Regions from separate parts of the Mesorhizobium maamorense genome, predicted to be linked through region 1. Evidence: predicted binding sites of a transcription regulator. Region 1 holds the regulator's gene; each other region holds the start of a gene.
The links. The regulator LexA, encoded in region 1, represses DNA repair genes until DNA is damaged. The targets are predictions, from matches to a motif close to TGTTCNNNNTGTGTTCNG.

Region 1 (4,804 bases):
GCGGTCACGCCAGCTTCCGTCATAGCGCGGCGGCAGGCCCTTGGCCCGCGCCGCGTCGCGCATTGCCTCAAGCTCGGCAGGGGTCTCGTAGCTGTAGTAAGCCTTGCCCATGCGCACCAGCTCTTCGGCCACCTCGCGATGGCGCGGCGCGCGCTCGAACTGCGAGACGGCGTCGCCGTCCCAGGTGAGGCCGAGCCAAGTCAGTCCTTCGAGAATGGCTGCTGTCGCCGCATCGGTGGAGCGCTCGCGGTCGGTGTCCTCGATGCGCAGCAGCATCGTACCGCCGGTGTGCTTGGCGTAGAGCCAGTTGAAAAGCGCCGTACGCGCGCCGCCGATGTGCAGGTAGCCGGTGGGCGAGGGGGCAAAACGGGTGACAACCTTGTCGGACATACAACTCTCGGGAAACGTCTGGAGCGGGGTGCGGATCACACGCACTTTCGCGCGTCGCGCGTTCATGTAGCATAGGGTGTCGAGGGCGCAAGGGGCAGACCCGATGGCTGGAGCGGGCCGGGGCGCGGAGGAAGGCGAGGACGTCGTTGCCGGCGTCAGCGAACGCTCTCTTTTTGCCATGCCCGCGCCCGCCTCATTGCCGCTGGCGTTGCCGCCCCTACAGCAGCCGGGCAAGTCGCCGCCGGCGGATGTTTCCACGCCGCCCGGCATTCCCGCAGCCGGCGCGGCCGTGCGTCTGCGCCGTGAGTTCGGCCGTGCTTCATGGCCTCGTCTGCGCAACGGCGTGGCCAGAGCGTCCGAGCTCGAACTCGATCGGGGCATAGCCTTCCTGCTCGTCCCGGTGTTCCTGGCATGCGGATCGATCGCCTATTTTTCGCTGGCGGCGGAGCCGGGCTTTGCCAAGCCTGTCGCGGTCGCGATCCTGATGTCGCTGTGCGCGCTCGTTTCACGCTCATGGCCGAAAACGCATCTGTGCTTCATGGCGGCGCTGTTGTGCGCGCTCGGCATGCTCGCCGGCAAAGTCGAGACGTGGCGAGCGGGAACGCGGATGCTGGGCTCGGAAATCTCCACGCAAATCACCGGCCGCGTCGTTTCGGTCGACCAGATGGAGACCGGGCGCATCCGGCTGACCATCGATGTGACATCGACCGCGCGGCCGAAACTACTCTACGCGCCGGAGCGCGTTCGCCTTTCGGCACGCAAGGTGCCGGCTGAAGTGACGGCCGGTTCGCTCGTGACCGGCTATGCCAGGCTGTTGCCGCCGACCGGACCGGTGCGGCCGGACAGCTACGACTTTTCCTTCGACAGCTACTTCGCCGGCATAGGCGCCAGCGGCTTCTTTCTCGGCAACCCCAAAATCGTCTCAGCCGATGACAGGCCGCTGTGGGCCGCCCTTTCAGCCGCCATCGAGAGTGCTCGCGAAAGCATTGCCGACCATATCAGGGGCAGCATCGGCGGTGCCGAGGGCGAGATCGCCGCGGCGCTGATCGTGGGTGTGCGCGCCGGGATCCCCGACGAGATCAATGAAGCGATGCGACGCACCGGCATCTACCACATCATCTCAATTTCCGGGCTGCACATGGCGCTGGTCGCCGGCACGGTCATGGGTCTGCTGCGTGGCGGCTTCGCGCTGTTCCCGAATTTTTCCTCCCGCCGGCCGGTCAAGAAATACGCGGCCGCGGCGGCACTTTTCTCGATCGCCGCCTACCTCGTCATTTCGGGCGTCGTTGTCGCCGCCGAACGCAGCTTCATCATGCTGGCGGTGATGCTGATCGCCGTTCTGTTCGATCGGGCGGCACTCACCATGCGCAATCTGGCTATTTCGGCGATCGCCGTCATCGTGGTGTCGCCGCACGAGGTGGTAGGGCCGAGCTTCCAGATGTCGTTCGCCGCCACCGCGGCCCTGGTCGGCGCCTATGCCGGCTGGTCGGATCGCAAAGCCGACAAAGCGCGGACCCCGCCGCCGCAACGGACCTTGCCTGGCCTGCTGACGCGAAAATTGCTGCTGGCGACAGGTGGGCTGGCGATGACCTCGATTATCGCGGGAAGCGCCACGGCGCTTTTCGCCATCTGGCATTTCCAGCGCGTGTCGCCGCTCAGCCTGTTCGCCAATCTTGCCGTCATGCCGATCGTTTCGGTCGTGATGTTCCTTGCGGTTGCCAGCGCGCTGCTGATGCCGTTCGGGTTCGATGGACCATCCCTTTATCTGATGGGCAAGGGACTGACCGCGATGATCGCCATATCAGGATGGATCTCGCAACGCTCGCCGGTCGACGCGGTCGGGTTGATTTCGCAGCAATCCGTCCTTCTGGTGGCGATCGCTCTGGTCATCGCGACGATGGCCACGACATGGCTGCGGCTGGCGGCACTTCCCTTCGCGCTCGCCGGTCTGTTGACCGTCTCGGACACGCGCACGCCGGACGTGCTGATTTCGGAGGATGCTCGCCTGGTGGCACTGCCGATCGGCGGCGGCGAGCTCGCGATCAACCGGGCGCGCCCGAACGAATTCACCGTCGATAACTGGAAACGGGCGCTGAAGTCCGAAACCATCGTTGCGCCGGAACTGTTCGACAGCGGAGACCGACAGTTCGACATCTTCGATCCCGCGCAACTTCCGGCGGGAGCGCCTTTCTATTGCTTCACGGGCCTGTGCATGGCCCGGCATACCTCGGGGGCGATCATCGCGCAGGTGGAGGATCGCAAGGACGCCTGGAGGGCCTGCTCCTATGCGGATCTGATCGTCATCAACGACCCCGCGGGCTACGACCCCTGCCACAATCCGCTGGTTCTCGTTATCACCAAGCGGCAGCTCGCTCGTAAGGGAAGTGCCGCCGTCTTCTTCGACCGGCAATCGGCGACGGCACCGGGACGGGTCAGCTTTGCCGTCGACAGGCCATATCGGCCTTGGCACGAACAGCGAAAATTCTCACGCGAGGCAAGGGGACTGCCGCCTTACCGTAAACCCGAAAAGCCCACCGCCGACCCCGCTCAGTAGCGCCTGATCAGGCCGACCAGCTTGCCTTGCACCTTGACCCTGTCCGGTCCGAAAATACGTGTTTCATAGGCCGGATTGGCAGCCTCGAGCGCAATCGAAGCACCCTTTCGGCGGAAGCGCTTCAGCGTTGCTTCCTCCTCGTCCACCAGGGCCACGATGATCTCGCCGGGACTTGCGGTGTCGGCATTGCGGATGATGACCGTGTCGCCGTCGAAAATGCCGGCCTCGATCATCGAATCGCCCTTGACCTCCAGCGCATAGTGTTCGCCGCCCATGATCATGTCAGGCGGCACTGAAATGGAATGCGTCTGATGCTGGATGGCGTCGATCGGCACACCCGCTGCGATGCGACCCATGACCGGGATCGACACCGCTGAAACCGCATCGTCGTCATTGCCGGCAGCGGGCAGACGCGAAGACGTCGCCGGCTTGATCTGCCGGCTAGGGCTGCTGCCCTGTCCGAGGCTGCCCTGGATGACGCTCGGGGAGAACTTCTTTGCCGCGTTAAGACCCGGCGCGATCGAGTCCGGCAGGCGCAGCACCTCCAGCGCGCGCGCCCGGTTGGGCAGGCGGCGAATGAAGCCGCGCTCCTCCAACGCCGTGATCAGCCGATGAATTCCCGACTTGGAGGCGAGGTCCAGCGCTTCCTTCATCTCGTCGAAGGACGGCGGAATGCCGCTTTCCTTCAGCCGTTCATGGATGAACATCAAGAGTTCATGTTGCTTGCGCGTGAGCATGGCGGCCCCCAAAGGCATTGCACGAAGGGTCTGGAACCAGAATCAGAAAACAAACCCAGAACAAACACTATCTGTTCCAGTTGTGTTCCGCAACCATTTAAAGTTTAATGAATTTGTTAAGGCGACGGAAACGAAATGCCCTCCCGCAGCCAGCATCCTGCCAGCGCGGTCCGTCGTCAATGCGCTCCCGGGCCCTTTGAGACTATTTTGGTTAATGGCCTGTGGCCCGACCGTCTCCACTCTTGGCACAAGCCTGCAAGCTGGGTGACCGGCAGGTGCGGGGTGCGTTTGGGCGGATTAAAAACCCCTGCGGCTCGTGAACGAAACGAAACCAAAATGCCAACTTCCTGCCGGAAAACGACGAGGCACCACCACTGGTCGCGATGGGCTGCGTTCGCTCGCTCCTTGCTTCCCGTTCGCTTGACGAAACCGTATAATAATGTACGGTTTTCGAAGAGGAACACCAATGACCACGCCGAAGCAGGCCGCGCGACGCGAACGGATAGAGGAGGCCGCCTATGCGGTGCTCCGGGAAACCGGCTACAAGAGCGCCTCCCTGCTTGCTATCGCCAAGCGGGCATCGGCCTCGAACGAAACCCTCTACAACTGGTACGGCAACAAGCAGACCCTGTTTCGATCCTTGATCGAAGCCAATGCGGAGAGGCAAGGAAGCTGCTGGAGGACGCCCTTCACCAGGCGCGCGATCCGCTCGAAACCCTGAACTTGCTCGGGCCAGTCCTGCTGACCCTCGTGACGGGCGACAAGGCGGTGGCGCTCAATCGCGCCGCGGCCGGCGACGTCAACGATACAGGCACGCTTGGCCAATCGATCGCGCAATTCGGCCGCAATACCATAATGCCGCTTGTTGGCGACCTGCTTCGAACCGCAAGTCGGGCCGGCCTGATCGCCTGTGACGATCCTGCCGAAGCCGCCGACATCTACATCAGTCTTTTGATCGGCGATCTCCAGGTTCGCCGGATCGTTGGGGTGCTCGAGGAACTGCCTCGGGCGGAAATCGAGCAAAGATCGAACCGGGCGTTCACCCTGTTCTTGCGCCTCTATGCGGCCAGCCCTTGCCCGGGCGGCAAAACAGCCGGCCCGTTTCCAGGGCGCTCTTCTCACC
Region 2 (4,804 bases), 620 kb from region 1:
CATCGAGGCGTTGCAGACGGTGGCTGAACTGTGCGCCGCCACGCCCGGCGACGACGATGCCATCGGCTTCGAGGCGATCGCCGAAGTGCAGCCCGGCGGCCATTTCTTCTCGGCAGGTCACACCATGGCGCGCTACCGCACCGCTTTCTACGAGCCGCTGGTGGCCGACTGGTCGAATTTCGGCAACTGGACGCAGGCCGGTTCCAAGACCGCAACCGAACGCGCCACCGGTATCTGGAAGCGCATCCTCGCCGATTTCGAGCCGCCGGCGACGGCCATTGCCACGTCGGCTGTGCTCGATGAGTTCATCGCGCGCCGCACCGAACAGGGCGGGGCGGCGCCGGTCTCGTGAGATAGCTTATTCCTCTCATCGTCCTGAATTGTGGGTGCGATCCGGAACCTGCTGCACCTCTCATGCATTCATGGCACGGCCGGTGCCTGCTCGCATTGCGAGCCATTGAGGGAGGACGACCACATGGGTTTCGACCAGTACCACGAACCGCCCGAAGAATTGTCGCAGGAGGTGCGAACCTTCGCCCGCATGATCACCTCGCTGATCGAGGAAGCGGAAGCGATCTCCTGGTATGAACAGCGCATGTCGGTGGAGAAGGACCCGCAGGCCCGCGCCATCATGAAGAACGCGCAAGGCGAGGAGTTCAAGCATTTCGGCATGGACCTCGAATTCCTGCTGCGTCGGAAGCAGGACTGGCGCGCGGAACTGAAGGAAATCCTGTTCACCACCGGCGATATCGTCAAGGCCGGCGAGGCGGGCGAGAAGAAGGTGGATTGAGCGGTCCGGCCCGGGTGGTTACCGAAAGTTCCTTTCACTCCGGACGTCCACGCTATTGGAATTGATTCCAATCAATTTTAGCTGCGAAATCGCAAATATAATTAGCATCAAAATCTACTTCGATTTTCACAAGAAAACCTCAGGATTTTTCGGCCAGCTCCTTACCCGAGCCAGTGTCCATTTTTCTCACACCGCCGCGACAAATCCGTCCAGCACGCGTTTCTGGCCGGCTTTGTCGAAGTCGATGGTCAGCTTGTTGCCCTCGATGGCCGCGATGTTGCCGTTGCCGAATTTCTGGTGGAAGACGCGGTCGCCGACGTTGAACGGAGACGGTGTGTCGGCGACGGATTTGGCGACCAGCTCGCCATCGATGGTACGGCCCTTGATGCTCGTGCGGCCGGCGCCGTAGCCGCTGTCGGTCTCGCCATAGCCGATACGCTCGACCTGGTGGCCGGAGCGCGAGCCCCAGTTGCGATCGGTCGCTTCGGTGCGGTTCTGCTGCGCCCGCTGCCAGCCCGGCGTGGCGTAGCTGTTGGAGAAGGCGCCGGATTTTTCGGCGCCGACATTGTCGAACCGCGAGGCGCCATAGGGGTTCTGTCTTCCTGCCCCCTGGCCGCCCCGGCCGGAAGCGAACGAGCCGCCGCCATAGGAATTGCCGTAGCCGCCATACGAGTTGCCGCTTTCGGCGACTTCGACATGGGTTTCAGGCAGTTCGTCGAGGAAGCGGGAGGGAATCGTCGATTGCCACAGGCCGTGGATGCGGCGGTTGGAGACGAACCAGATGTGCAGGTTCTTCTTGGCGCGGGTGACGCCGACATAGGCCAGCCGGCGCTCTTCCTCCAGGCCGGAACGGCCGCCTTCGTCCAGCGCGCGCTGGTGCGGGAACAGGCCTTCCTCCCAGCCCGGGAGAAAAACGGTCTCGAATTCGAGGCCTTTGGCCGAATGCAGCGTCATGATGTTGACGGCGTCGAGTTCGGCGTTCTGCTCGGCATCCATGACCAGAGCGACATGTTCGAGGAAGGAGCGCAGCGATTCATACTCCTCCATGGAGCGGATCAGCTCCTTGAGGTTTTCCAGCCGGCCGGGCGCCTCGACCGAACGGTCGTTCTTCCACATGTCGGTGTAGCCGCTCTCTTCCAGGATGGTCTCGGCCAGTTCGGTATGCGGCGTGGTTTCCAGCGCCTTCTGCCAGCGTTCGAAATTGGCCGCGACCTCGCGCAATGCGGCGCGCGGCTTGGGCTTCAATTCATCGCTCTCGGCGAGCTTGGCGGCGGCTTCCAACATCGGCACGCGCAGCGCGCGAGCTGTGTCGTGGATCTGACGGATGGTGGTTTCGCCGAGGCCGCGCTTGGGTACATTGACGATGCGCTCGAAGGCGAGATCGTCGGCGCCTTGCGCGACGACGCGGAAGAAGGCAAGCGCGTCGCGGATCTCCATGCGCTCATAGAAGCGCGGGCCGCCGATGACGCGGTAATTGAGACCGAGCGTGACGAAGCGGTCCTCGAACTCGCGCATCTGGAAGGACGCCCGCACCAGGATCGCCATGTCGTTGAGATTGTGCTTCTGGCGCTGATAAGCCTCGATGGTCTCGCCGACAGCGCGTGCTTCCTCCTCGGAATCCCAGGCGGCGTGGACGTTAACCTTGCCGTCCTCGGGATCGTCGCGATCGGTGAACAGCGTCTTGCCGAAGCGGCCTTCATTGTGGGCGATGAGGTGCGAAGCGGCGCCGAGGATATGCGCGGTGGAACGATAATTGCGCTCCAGCCGGATGATGGTGGCGCCGGGAAAATCCTTGTCGAAGCGCAGGATGTTGTCGACCTCCGCGCCGCGCCAGCCATAGATCGACTGGTCGTCGTCGCCGACGCAGCAGATGTTTACTTTGTTTTCGCTCACGGGCTGTTCCGCGCCTGCCGGCGCGGGCCCGACCCTCTTTTTCTGCGCGCCTTCGGCGTCGCGGGAGGGGCCTCGCAAAGGCTCGGACGCCCGGTCGGGCTTGCGGCCTTCGGCCGAATGCAAATCCGTAGACGTCGCACTACGCCCGCTATTTGGCCGCTGCGCCAGGAGCCGCAGCCACATGTATTGCGCGGTGTTGGTGTCCTGGTACTCGTCGACGAGAATGTATCTGAACCGCTTGTGATACTCCTTCAGTACGTCCGGATTGGCGCGGAAGATGCGGATCGGGTGGCAAAGCAGATCGCCGAAATCGCAGGCGTTCAGCGTCTGCAGGCGCTCCTGGTAGGCCTTGTAGAGCTCGCGGCCCTTGCCGTTGGCGAAACTGCGCGCATCGCCCTCGGCGATATCGGCCGGGCCTTGCCCCTTGTTCTTCCAGCCGTCGATCATCTGCGCGAACTGCTTGGCCGGCCAGCGCTTGTCGTCGAGGCCCTCGGCCTGGATCAATTGCTTGATCAGCCGCACGACGTCGTCGGTGTCGAGGATGGTGAAGTCGGATTTCAGCCCGGCAAGCTCGGCGTGCCTGCGCAAGAGCTTGACGCCGATCGAGTGGAAGGTGCCGAGCCAGGGCATGCCCTCGACATTGCCTTCGCCGATCAGGATGCCTATGCGCTGCTTCATCTCGCGCGCGGCCTTGTTGGTGAAGGTCACGGCCAGGATCTGCGAGGGAAAGGCTTTTCCGGTCGCCAGGATGTGGGCGATGCGGGTGGTCAAGACGCGCGTCTTGCCGGTGCCGGCGCCGGCCAGCACCAGAACCGGGCCTTCGGTGGTTTCCACCGCCAGCCGCTGCTCGGGGTTCAACCCCTTGAGATAGTCGGGCGCGTTGTTGTGGCCGCCGCGGGCAGCCATGGCGCGCGCGGCGATGCCCGACGGGGCGGTGGGCCGCGCATCGGGTTCATCGAAAAAGGGCATGTCTTCGGAAAAGCCGGACATCGCCCCCGAATGTAGTGATTCGGTGGAGAAAGACCAGAACTGTCTACGTTTTGTTCCACTCCTGATTGTTTCCGGCCTGCTTGACAGGCAGGGCGGGTGAGGGAAAGCTGCGCAAAGGGCAGGGAGGAGATCCTGTTGCCCACCGCCGCCTCGAGGCGCGCAACAGTCGAAGGAGTATCATCTTGGCTGTCACCATCACCTCCCTCATTCTCCTCCTCATCGGCCTCGCGCTTGGCGCCGGCGGCATCTGGTTGGCTTCACTGGGAGGTAGCTGGTACTACATCATATCAGGCATCGCCTTCCTCATCACCGCATGGCTGCTCTACCGGCGCAGATCCACCGCGCTTTGGCTCTACGCCGCGATCGTGCTGGGCACGCTTGCTTGGGCGGTCTGGGAAATCGGCTTCGACTGGTGGGAACTCGGGCCGCGCGGCGGCATCATCGTGCTCGTCGCGTTGTGGCTGCTGACGCCGTGGGCGAGGCGGGGCCTTGTTGGTCCCGATGGCCGCGCCCCGCTCATTCTCGCCGTATTGGCGTCGCTGGCGGTCGCCGGCTATTCAATGACGACCGATCCCAAGGATATTGCCGGCAATTTCGACACCGACAAGGTTACCCCGGCGGCCGATCTCGGCGGCGACATACCTGCCGGCGAATGGCACTTCTACGGCCGCACGCCCTATGGCCAGCGCTATTCGCCGCTCGACCAGATCACGCCGGAGAACGTCGCCAACCTGCAGCCGGCCTGGACTTATCGCACCGGCGACGTGAAAGGTCCCGACGACGTCGGTGAGACCACCTATCAGGTGACGCCGCTGAAGATCGCCGATACGCTCTACATCTGCACGCCGCACAATTTCGCCATCGCCATCGACGCCGCCACGGGCAAGGAGAAGTGGCGCTACGATCCCCAGGTCAAGCTCGACAAGGACCGCCAGCACCAGACCTGCCGCGGCGTGTCGTACTACGCCGATGCCAAGATCGGTGCCGGGCAGCCTTGCGCCGCGCGTGTCTACCTGCCGACGTCGGATGCGCGGCTGATCGCGCTCGATGCCGCCAACGGCCAGGTCTGTCCGTCGTTTGCCGAAGGCGGCACGCTGAACCTTCTGACCGGCATGCCTTATCCCAAGTCCG
Region 3 (4,804 bases), 3.1 Mb from region 1:
TGGCTGATATCGTCGACCAGCAGAACCAAGGCGACCCGCTCTACCGGCCGATGGCCGCCGATTTCGACGGCTCCGTCGCCTTCCAGGCCGCCTGCGACCTCGTCTTCAAGGGCCGCATCCAGCCCAACGGCTACACCGAGCCGGTGCTGCACGCGCGGAGGCTGGAACTGAAGGCGAAGGGAGCGGCCTGAACCGGAGGTTTGGAGCCGCCGGCGTTCCGTTCCCCTCCTATCGAGCGAGAGCGCGCTACGCCGCCTGCGCCACCCGCTCCGAACTCATCCGGTAGGAAATCGCTTCGGCGAGATGAATGCGGCCGACGGTTTCGCTGGCGTCGAGATCGGCGAGTGTTCTCGCCACCTTCAGCACGCGGTGATAGGCCCGCGCCGAGAAGCCGAGCTTCTCGCTGGCGTCCTTGAGCAGCGACAGGCCCGATGCGTCGGGCATGGCGATCTCCTCGATGACCGCGGGCGCGCAATGCGCGTTTGTGGTGGCGCTGGTGACGCCGAGCCGTTCGAAGCGCTCGCGCTGGAGGGCGCGGGCACGCGCCACGCGCAGCGCCACGTCGGCGCTCTTCTCCGCCCGGTCGGGCCGGATCAGGTCGCTGGCCGAGACCGCCGGCACCTCGATCCTGAGGTCGATGCGGTCGAGCAGCGGGCCCGAGATGCGCGCCTGGTAGTCGGTGCGGCAGCGATCGCCGCGCAGGCAGCGATAGCCGGGTTCGCCGGCCATGCCGCATCGGCACGGGTTCATCGCCGCCACAAGCTGGATGCGCGCCGGATAGGTGACGCGGTGATTGGCGCGCGCGATCATGCAGTCGCCGGTCTCCAGCGGCTGGCGCAACGCGTCGAGCGTCTGCGGCGTGAATTCGGGAAATTCGTCGAGGAACAGCACGCCGTGGTGCGCAAGCGACACTTCGCCCGGCCGCGCCCGGATGCCGCCGCCGACCATCGCCGCCATCGAGGCCGAATGGTGCGGCGCGCGGAACGGCCGCCGGTCGGTCAGCTTGCCTTCGCCGAGCTCGCCGGCGACGGAGGCGATCATCGACACTTCGAGCAATTCCTTCGGCGCCAGCGGCGGCAGGATCGACGGCAGCCGCTGCGCCAGCATCGATTTTCCCGATCCGGGCGGGCCGACCATCAGCAGGTTGTGCCCACCGGCCGCCGCCACCTCCAGCGCTCGTTTGGCGGTTTCCTGGCCCTTGATATCGGCAAGATCGGGCAGGTCGCGCGCCGCGGCGTGGATACCGGCCTCGGGGCGAGACAGCACCTGCGTGCCGCGGAAATGATTGGCGATGGCGATCAGGCTGCGCGGCGCGAGTATGTCAAAGTCCTTGCCGGCCCAGGCGGCTTCCGGGCCGCAGGCGAAGGGGCAGATCAGGCCCTTGCCTTCAGAATTGGCCCCAATCGCGGCCGGCAAGGCGCCGGCGACGGCGGCGATAGTGCCGTCGAGCGATAGTTCGCCAAGCACGACATAGCCGGCCAGCATGTCGCCCGGAATGGCGCCAAGCGCCGCCATCAGGCCGAGCGCGATCGGCAAATCGTAGTGGCTGCCCTCCTTGGGCAGGTCGGCGGGCGCCAGGTTGACAGTGACCTTCTTGGACGGCATCGACAGGCCGGAAGCATGCAGTGCCGCCTGCACCCGTTCGCGGCTTTCGGCCACCGCTTTGTCGGCCAGGCCAACGATGTGCATGTTGACCTTGCCGGGCGCGATCATCACCTGCACGTCGACCGGCACGGCCTCGATGCCCTGGAAAGCAACCGTGCGAACCCGCGCCACCATGTCTTGCCCCCGGATCTGGGCTTGCCCCAAGCCTTTTGCAATCAGGCCGCGAAGGGCCTGGGCCGGAGACAATCACAGTTCCTCGGCTAAATCAAGAACATTACAGGAACACGCAATCGCTTAAGTTGCGGCGCGATTGTTCCGGTTGCAAAAACGGAAATACAAAATGAAAACGGCTATTTCCGCTTGGCCTCCACCGCGTCCCAGAACAGGCTGGCGATGTCGGCGCCGCCGAAGCGTTTGACTTCGCGCACGCCGGTCGGCGAGGTCACGTTGATCTCGGTCATGTAGTCGCCGATGACGTCGATGCCGACGAGGATGAAGCCGCGTTCCCTCAGTGCCGGCCCGATGCGGGCGCAGATCTCGCGCTCGCGCTCGGTCAGCTTGGTCTTCTCGGCGCGGCCGCCGACATGCATGTTGGAGCGGGAATCGTGCTCGGCCGGCACCCGGTTGATGGCCCCGACCGGTTCGCCGTCGATCAGGATGATGCGCTTGTCGCCCTTGCGCACGTCCTTCAGGTAGCGCTGCACGATGTAGGGCTCACGGAACAACTGGCCGAACATTTCGAGCAGCGAGGCGAGGTTGCGGTCGGCCTCCAGCAGGTGGAAGATGCCCGCGCCGCCATTGCCGTAGAGCGGCTTGACGATGATGTCGCCGAATTCCTTGCGGAAGGCGGCGACCTCCTGGGGATCCTTGGTGATCAGCGTTTCCGGCATCAGGTCGGAAAACTCGGTGACGAAGATCTTTTCCGGGCTGTTGCGCACCCAGGCGGGGTCGTTGACCACCAGCGTCCCGGGGTGGATGCGCTCCAGTATGTGCGTGGTGGTGATGTAGTTCATGTCGAAGGGCGGATCCTGTCTCAGCAGGACCACATCCATCTCCGACAGGTCGGTGCGCATTTTCTCGCCCAGCGAATAGTGGCTGCCCTTCTCGTCGCGTACCTGCATCTCCTCGATGCGGGCGAAAACCTTGCCGTCGCGCAGCGACAGCCGGTCGGGCGTGTAGTGGTAGAGCTGATGGCCGCGCCGCTGCGCCTCCAGCGACAGCGCGAACGAAGTGTCTCCGGCGATCGACACGGTGGAGATGTGGTCCATCTGGACGGCGATTTTCAGCTTCATGGCAGGTCCCCAGCACGGTCGATGAGAGAGCGATATAGGGGTCCCGGCGCCTTCTGCCAATCGGGCCACGCCGCTAGCGGTCGAAGACCAGCCTGGAATAGCCGAGAAAGGACAGCCCCATGGCGGCCAGCGAAGCGAAAGCAAGGGCGGCCAATGGCGGGGTTGTCGGCAGGACGACAAGGATGGCGCAGTAGACCAGATAGTTGGCGATGCTGGTGGCGATGCCGACGCTGCCATAGCACGCGCCTTCCCGCACCAAGCCGCGGCTCGACGGCGAGAAGGTCAGATGCCGGTTTGTCTGCCAGGTGACACAGAGTGCAAAGCCGATGGACAGCATGCGGGCGCTGAAAGGGCCGAGCGGCGTGACCGCAAGCAGCAACCAGAGGGCGGCCGCGTCGGCGACGAAGCCGATGCCGCCGGCAAAGACGAAGCGGACGAGACGGCTCACCGCTTCATGCGGCGCGAGGCGTCTTGCCTGGGCCGGCCTTCGCGGCAGTCGGCTCGCTGGCGCGCTCGCGCCGCTCTATGCGGCCCGAAGGCATCGACAGGTAGAAGATGCGCTTCTGTTCGGCGCGGCCGCGCGACACCGAATCGAGGATCACCCCAGTCACACCAGCCAGCATCGAGAGCAAGAGCAGGCCGACCGACAGCACCCATGTCGGCATGCGCGGCACCAGCCCGGTCTCGGCGAATTCGACCAGCACCGGCGCCATCAGGAACAAGCTCGACACCAGGAAGACCAGGGCGAAGGCGCCGAAGAAACGCAGCGGTTGCGTTTCCTTCATCAGCATGGCGAACATCCACAGGATCCTGGCGCCGTCGCGAAAGGTCGAAAGCTTCGATGACGAGCCGTCCGGCCGCTTGCCGTAATCGAGCGCGATCTCGCTGACGGGCAATTTGAGCTGCGAGGCGTGCACCGACATTTCGGTCTCGATCTCGAAGCCGCCGGAGACGGCCGGGAAGCTCTTGACGAAGCGCCGGGTGAAGACCCGGTAGCCCGAGAAGATGTCGGTGAAATCGCTGCCGAACAGCCCTTTATAGAGGCTGTTGAAGACGCGGTTGCCGAAGGCATGGCCGGTCCTGCCGGCATCGTCGGTGACGCCGCGCCGGGTGCCCACCGCCATGTCGGAGCGCTCGGTCAGAAGCGTGTTGATCAATTGCGGCGCGTCTTCCGGCGCATAGGTGCCGTCGCCGTCGGCCATCAGGTAAATGTCGGCGTCGATGTCGGCGAACATGCGCCGCACCACATTGCCCTTGCCCTGGCGCGGTTCGCGCACCACTATGGCGCCGGCCGCGCGGGCCCTGAGCGCGGTCAGGTCGCGCGAATTGTTGTCGTAGACATAGATCGTCGCCAAAGGCAGCGTCTCGCGGAAGCGCCGCACCACCTCGGCGATCGTCAATTCCTCGTTGTAGCAAGGCAGCAGCACGGCGATGGCGGGTTCGTAGCGAAGCTCTTGCGGCATTTTCCTCTCCGGGTGCCTCGCCGCCACGCGCGGTTCGCGCCGAAAGTCAGGCGCATTCAGGCGGTTTTACTATTTATTGAAGCCGTTAAGGCTAGGTTTAAGGCCGACTTTACGAGTGTCGATTGGCCGAAAAAGCCCGGCATTCCTGCCAGAGGCGATGGGGATGAGCACAGCCAGCAACGGCGCTTCCACCTGGAAGGCCGACATAGCGTTTGCGTTGCTTGCCGCCTTGCTGCTGCTGGCGCTCGATCTCTATGCCGGATTCCCGCGACTGGCCAACCCGGCCGGCGACAATGACAGCCTGCTGCAACTGGTGGAGGTTCGCGACCTCCTGGCCGGCCAGGGCTGGTTCGACCTGCACCAGTACAGGATGGGGCTGGAGGGTGGCTTCGTCATGCACTGGTCGCGGCTGCTCGACGCGCCGCTGGCGCTCGGCATGCTTGC
Region 4 (4,804 bases), 220 kb from region 1:
CTTTCAGCCGTTGCCAGCTCACACGCGCGTCTCCGCAAGCCTTGATCGACCGGCCTGCGCTCAGATATCCAGCACTTCCGTTTCCGCGAATTCGGCGCGTTCCTGGATGAACCGGAAACGAGCCTCCGGCTTGGTGCCCATCAGCGCATCGACCGCGTCCTTGGTGGCGGCCTCGGCATCGATCACATCGATGCGGAGCAGCGTACGCTTCCTCGGATCCATGGTTGTCTCCTTGAGCTGCGCGGCCATCATTTCGCCCAGGCCCTTGAAGCGACCGATCTCGACCTTGCCGCGCCCGGTGAACTCGGTGCGCAGCAATTCGTCCTTGTGCGCGTCGTCACGCGCATAGGCGACCTTGCCGCCCTGCCGGATCGAATAGAGCGGCGGCACCGCCAGGTAGAGATGTCCGCCGCGAACCAGGTTCGGCATCTCCTGGTAGAAGAAGGTGATCAGCAGCGAGGCGATGTGAGCGCCGTCGACGTCGGCGTCGGTCATGATGATGACGCGGTCGTAGCGAAGATCCTCGTCGCGGTATTTCGACCGCGTGCCGCAACCAAGCGCCTGGATCAGATCGGAAATCTGCTGGTTGGCGGCCAGCTTGTCGTTGCCGGCGCTGGCGACGTTGAGAATCTTGCCGCGCAGCGGCAGCACCGCCTGGCTGGCGCGGTCACGAGCCTGCTTGGCCGAGCCGCCGGCCGAATCGCCTTCGACGATGAAGAGTTCGGCGCCGGCGGCCGCATTCTGCGTGCAGTCGGCAAGCTTGCCCGGCAGGCGCAGCTTGCGCACCGCGCTCTTGCGCGACACTTCCTTTTCCTGGCGGCGTCGTACCCGCTCGTCGGCGCGCGCGATAACCCATTCGAGCAGCTTCGAGGCTTCCTGCGGATTGTCGGCCAGCCAGTGGTCGAACGGGTCGCGGATCGCCGTCTCGACGATGCGGATCGCCTCGATCGTCGCCAGCCTGTCCTTGGTCTGGCCGACGAATTCAGGCTCGCGGATGAACACCGACAGCATGCCCGCCGCCGAGATCATGACGTCTTCCGACGTGACGATCGAGGCGCGCTTGTTGCCGACGAGGTCGGCATAGGCGCGCAGGCCGCGCGTCAAGACGTTGCGGAAGCCGGCCTCGTGGGTGCCGCCTTCGCCGGTCGGGATGGTGTTGCAGTAGGAGTTGATGAAGCCGTCGCCGCCGAACCAGGTCACTGCCCATTCCAGCGAGCCATGGCCGCCTTGCCTGTCGCTCTTGCCGGCGAAGATTTCGCGCGTCACCTGGAATTCGTCGCCGAGCGACGCTTTCAGATAGTCCTTGAGGCCGCCGGGAAAATGGAATTCGGCCTTGGCCGGAGTGGTGTCCTTTTCCTTGATCAGCGAAGGATCGCAGGTCCAGCGGATTTCGACGCCGCCGAACAGATAGGCCTTCGAGCGCGTCATGCGGTAGAGCCGCGCCGGCTCGAACGCGGCGCCCTTGCCGAAGATCTGCTCGTCGGGATGGAAGCGGGTCCTGGTGCCGCGCCGGTTGTGAACTTCGCCAAGGTGCTCGAGGCCGCTGACCGGGATGCCGCGCGAGAAGCGCTGCCGGTAAAGTTGCCGTCCGCGCGCGACTTCGACTTCGAGATGATCCGACAGTGCGTTGACCACGGAGACGCCGACGCCGTGCAGGCCACCCGAGGTTTCATAGACCTTGCTATCGAACTTACCGCCCGAATGCAGCGTCGTCATGATCACTTCGAGCGCCGGCTTCTTGAACTTCGGATGCGGATCGACGGGAATGCCGCGGCCATTGTCGGTGACGGTGAGAAAGCCGTCAGCCGAAAGCTCGACATCGATGAATGTGGCATGACCGGCAACCGCCTCGTCCATCGAGTTGTCGATGACCTCGGCGAACAGATGGTGCATGGCCTTGTCGTCGGTGCCGCCAATATACATGCCCGGACGGCGCCGCACCGGCTCCAGGCCTTCGAGCACCTCGATATCGGCGGCGCTGTAACCCTCTGAGCCGTCACGAGACGCGGCCGCCGGACGCTTGGCTGCCGCCTGCACCAGCGGATCGGGCGGACGCGCCGGTGTGCGAACCGGTTGCGGCTGCTTCTCCAGATTGCCGAAAAGATCGTTGTTGTCGTCCATGCCTGCCATAGAGCCCAAGCTGCGAATCACCCGCCGATACTGCCACGCTTTTCAGCGCCAAGCGACGGAGGTTCCTGTTACGTTCGGGGATTAACCCCCTCTTATCCTAAAACCATTCGATAACCAAGCCGGCGGAAATCGGGCGGATGGCCAGCGAGAAGATTCCTGATTCTTTAACAATGCCGCCTAGCGTGAGCCAACATAACAAGAAACTACGGGCATCAGGGGTTTGGGCGTGAGGGGCAAGGCCATAACGATGATCGGCATCGCCGCCGTTTTCGGCGCGATTTCGATCTTTGCCGCCGATTTCTGGGTCAAGCGCCAGGCCAGGGCCGACGCCGAGGAGAAAACCGCGTCGATCACCGCTCCGGCCGCACCCAGGGTTGAATTCAAGACAATCGTGGTGGCGAATGCACCGTTGCGGTACGGCATGGATCTCGACCGCACGAAACTCAACGAAATCCCCTGGCCGCAGGATTCGCTGCCGCAGGGCGCCTTCGCCACCATCAATGGACTGCTCGGGGACGGCAGCCGCGTGGTGCTGTCGCCGATCGAAGTTAATGAACCGGTGCTGCTTACCAAGCTGTCCGGCCCGAATGGCCGCGCCACGCTCTCCAACATGCTGACGCCCGGCATGCGGGCCGTCACGATCCGCACCGACGAGATCGCGGGCGTCGGCGGCTTCGTCACGCCGGGCGACCGGGTCGATGTCGTGCTGACGCGCGATGCCGGTGAAATCCAGGAAGTGGCCAAGAATGCGCAAGGCGCCGCCGGCTCGACCATCACCTCCGAGATCGTCGTTGCCGGCGCGAAGGTGCTGAGCGTCGGGCAGGGCGCCGACGAGCGCCAAACGACGCCGCAGGTGGCCAATTCCATAACCATCGAGGTGACCACCGAAGGCGCGCAGAAAGTGGCGCTGGCCCGCACCGTCGGCACGCTGTCGCTGTCGCTTCGCTCCGCCAGCGAGGGCGGCGAGGGCAAGGACGGTGTCACCACCATCTCCTCCTTTGGCGGATCGGTGGCGGGCAAGGCGCAGGCCGCGGCCGGCTCGCTGTTCGACGCCATGGCAAAGGAGCCTGAGAAGCCGAAATTCAAGACGGTCATCGTGACGCGTGGAACGACGGCCGAGGAATATCAGGTTCCTGCGCGAGACCAGAAATAGGAATATCAGGTTCCTGAGTGGGACCAGAGCAGGACCGGTGGGGACCGGACGGGACGGGAACAATGTTCAGGCAACTTCAATATCGAATGGCATGCCGGTTGCACGTCGCGCGGGCCGTGGCGATGGCGGTGACGATGGCGGCGGCCTGCATCTTCGCCGGCCCGGCCAGGGCGGATAACGACATCGTCTATGTCTCGGCGACCAAGAACGCCTCGATCAAGGTCGCCAAGGGCAAGCCAAAGACGATCATGACGAGCGCGGCCTTCTATCAGATCGTCATCGGCGATCCGGAGATCGCCAACGTCAACCCGCTGACCGACAAATCCTTCTATGTGCTGGGCAACAATCTCGGCACCACTGGCATCGCCCTGTTCGACGAGAACAAGCAGCTCGTCGGCACCGTAGACATCGAAGTGACGCTCGATACCGACCAGTTGGCCGACACCATCCGCGCCAGCGTGCCGGACGCCAAGATCAAGGTCGGCTCCGCCAATGGCCGCGTCGTGCTGTCGGGCGAGGCGGATGACGCGGTCGCCGCCGAAAAGGCAAACAAGATCGCTACCCGCTTCTCCGGCAATGAGGAGGTGATCAATTCGGTCAACATCTCGTCCTCACAGCAGGTCCAGCTCAATGTTCGCTTCGTCGAGATCAACCGCCAGGCGGGGCAGGATCTCGGCGCCAAATACAGTGCCAATTTCGCTTATGGCATGGGCGGACGCGACGTTACGATTGCTCCCGGCACCATTGAGCCGGCGGGGACCGGCGAGATCATCGGCAAGCTGCTGTCGAACGGCGTTTCCATCGACATCGCCATCAAGGCACTGGAAGAGCGCGGCCTGGCTCGTCGGCTGGCCGAGCCGAACCTGATCGCCCGGTCCGGCGAGACGGCGAGCTTCCTGGCCGGCGGCGAGTTTCCGATCCCGGTTTCCGAAGACAATGGCAAGATTTCCGTCAGCTACAAGAAGTACGGCGTCAGCCTGGATTTCACGCCCACCGTTCTGAAGGACGGGCTGGTCAGCCTCGACATCGCGCCGGAAGTCTCCTCGATCGACGCGTCGGCTTCCTACAATATCGGCAGCATCTCGGTGCCCGGCTTCATCGTGCGCCGCGCCAGGACGTCGGTCGACCTGAAGAACGGCCAGAGCTTCATGATCGCGGGGCTGCTGCAGTCGCAGAACGACATCACCACCTCGCGCATACCGGGCCTCGGCAAGATGCCGGTGCTCGGGGCCCTGTTCTCGTCGAAATCCTACCAGCGGCGCGAGACGGACCTGGTGATCATCGTCACGCCTTACCTTGTCAAGCCGGTGGATCCGTCGAAGAAAATGGCCGAGCCGACCGATGGCACGCAGCCTGCCAGCAATGTCGACTATTTCCTCAACAACACCGAGGAGGTGAGGGCGTCGGACACCAATCGCGCGCTGGCGCTGGCTGACGGCAGCGCCGCGCGTGCCGCTCCCGCCACCAAAGTCGGGCATTTCCTCGACCTGCCGAAGGACTGAAGCCATGCGGATGGTCTTG

Region 2: the regulator LexA is predicted to act here: its motif matches at 3,714-3,731, upstream of ACIU1A_RS14380 (ATP-dependent helicase).
Region 3: the regulator LexA is predicted to act here: its motif matches at 1,873-1,890, upstream of ACIU1A_RS28480 (YifB family Mg chelatase-like AAA ATPase).
Region 4: the regulator LexA is predicted to act here: its motif matches at 2,191-2,208, upstream of parE (DNA topoisomerase IV subunit B).

The regions. Positions count from the first base shown of each region.
Region 1 covers NZ_CP173356.1:2,195,941-2,200,744, reverse strand. Annotated here, with positions in the region: gene gltX (glutamate--tRNA ligase) at 1-390, opposite strand, end outside; gene ACIU1A_RS11385 (ComEC/Rec2 family competence protein) at 494-2,944, shown strand; gene lexA (transcriptional repressor LexA) at 2,938-3,681, opposite strand; gene ACIU1A_RS11375 (TetR/AcrR family transcriptional regulator) at 4,121-4,402, shown strand; gene ACIU1A_RS11370 (TetR/AcrR family transcriptional regulator C-terminal domain-containing protein) at 4,432-4,804, shown strand, end outside.
Region 2 covers NZ_CP173356.1:2,819,074-2,823,877, reverse strand. Annotated here, with positions in the region: partial or broken gene ACIU1A_RS14390 (trimethylamine methyltransferase family protein) at 1-352, shown strand, start outside; gene ACIU1A_RS14385 (hypothetical protein) at 476-790, shown strand; gene ACIU1A_RS14380 (ATP-dependent helicase) at 977-3,673, opposite strand; gene ACIU1A_RS14375 (glucose/quinate/shikimate family membrane-bound PQQ-dependent dehydrogenase) at 3,856-4,804, shown strand, end outside.
Region 3 covers NZ_CP173356.1:5,691,097-5,695,900, forward strand. Annotated here, with positions in the region: gene ACIU1A_RS28475 (malate synthase G) at 1-191, shown strand, start outside; gene ACIU1A_RS28480 (YifB family Mg chelatase-like AAA ATPase) at 247-1,779, opposite strand; gene gshB (glutathione synthase) at 1,956-2,897, opposite strand; gene ACIU1A_RS28490 (GtrA family protein) at 2,971-3,345, opposite strand; gene ACIU1A_RS28495 (glycosyltransferase) at 3,350-4,360, opposite strand; gene ACIU1A_RS28500 (GtrA family protein) at 4,524-4,804, shown strand, end outside.
Region 4 covers NZ_CP173356.1:2,418,478-2,423,281, reverse strand. Annotated here, with positions in the region: gene ACIU1A_RS12435 (FUSC family protein) at 1-22, opposite strand, end outside; gene parE (DNA topoisomerase IV subunit B) at 61-2,121, opposite strand; gene cpaB (Flp pilus assembly protein CpaB) at 2,357-3,283, shown strand; gene ACIU1A_RS12420 (type II and III secretion system protein family protein) at 3,406-4,785, shown strand; gene ACIU1A_RS12415 (hypothetical protein) at 4,790-4,804, shown strand, end outside.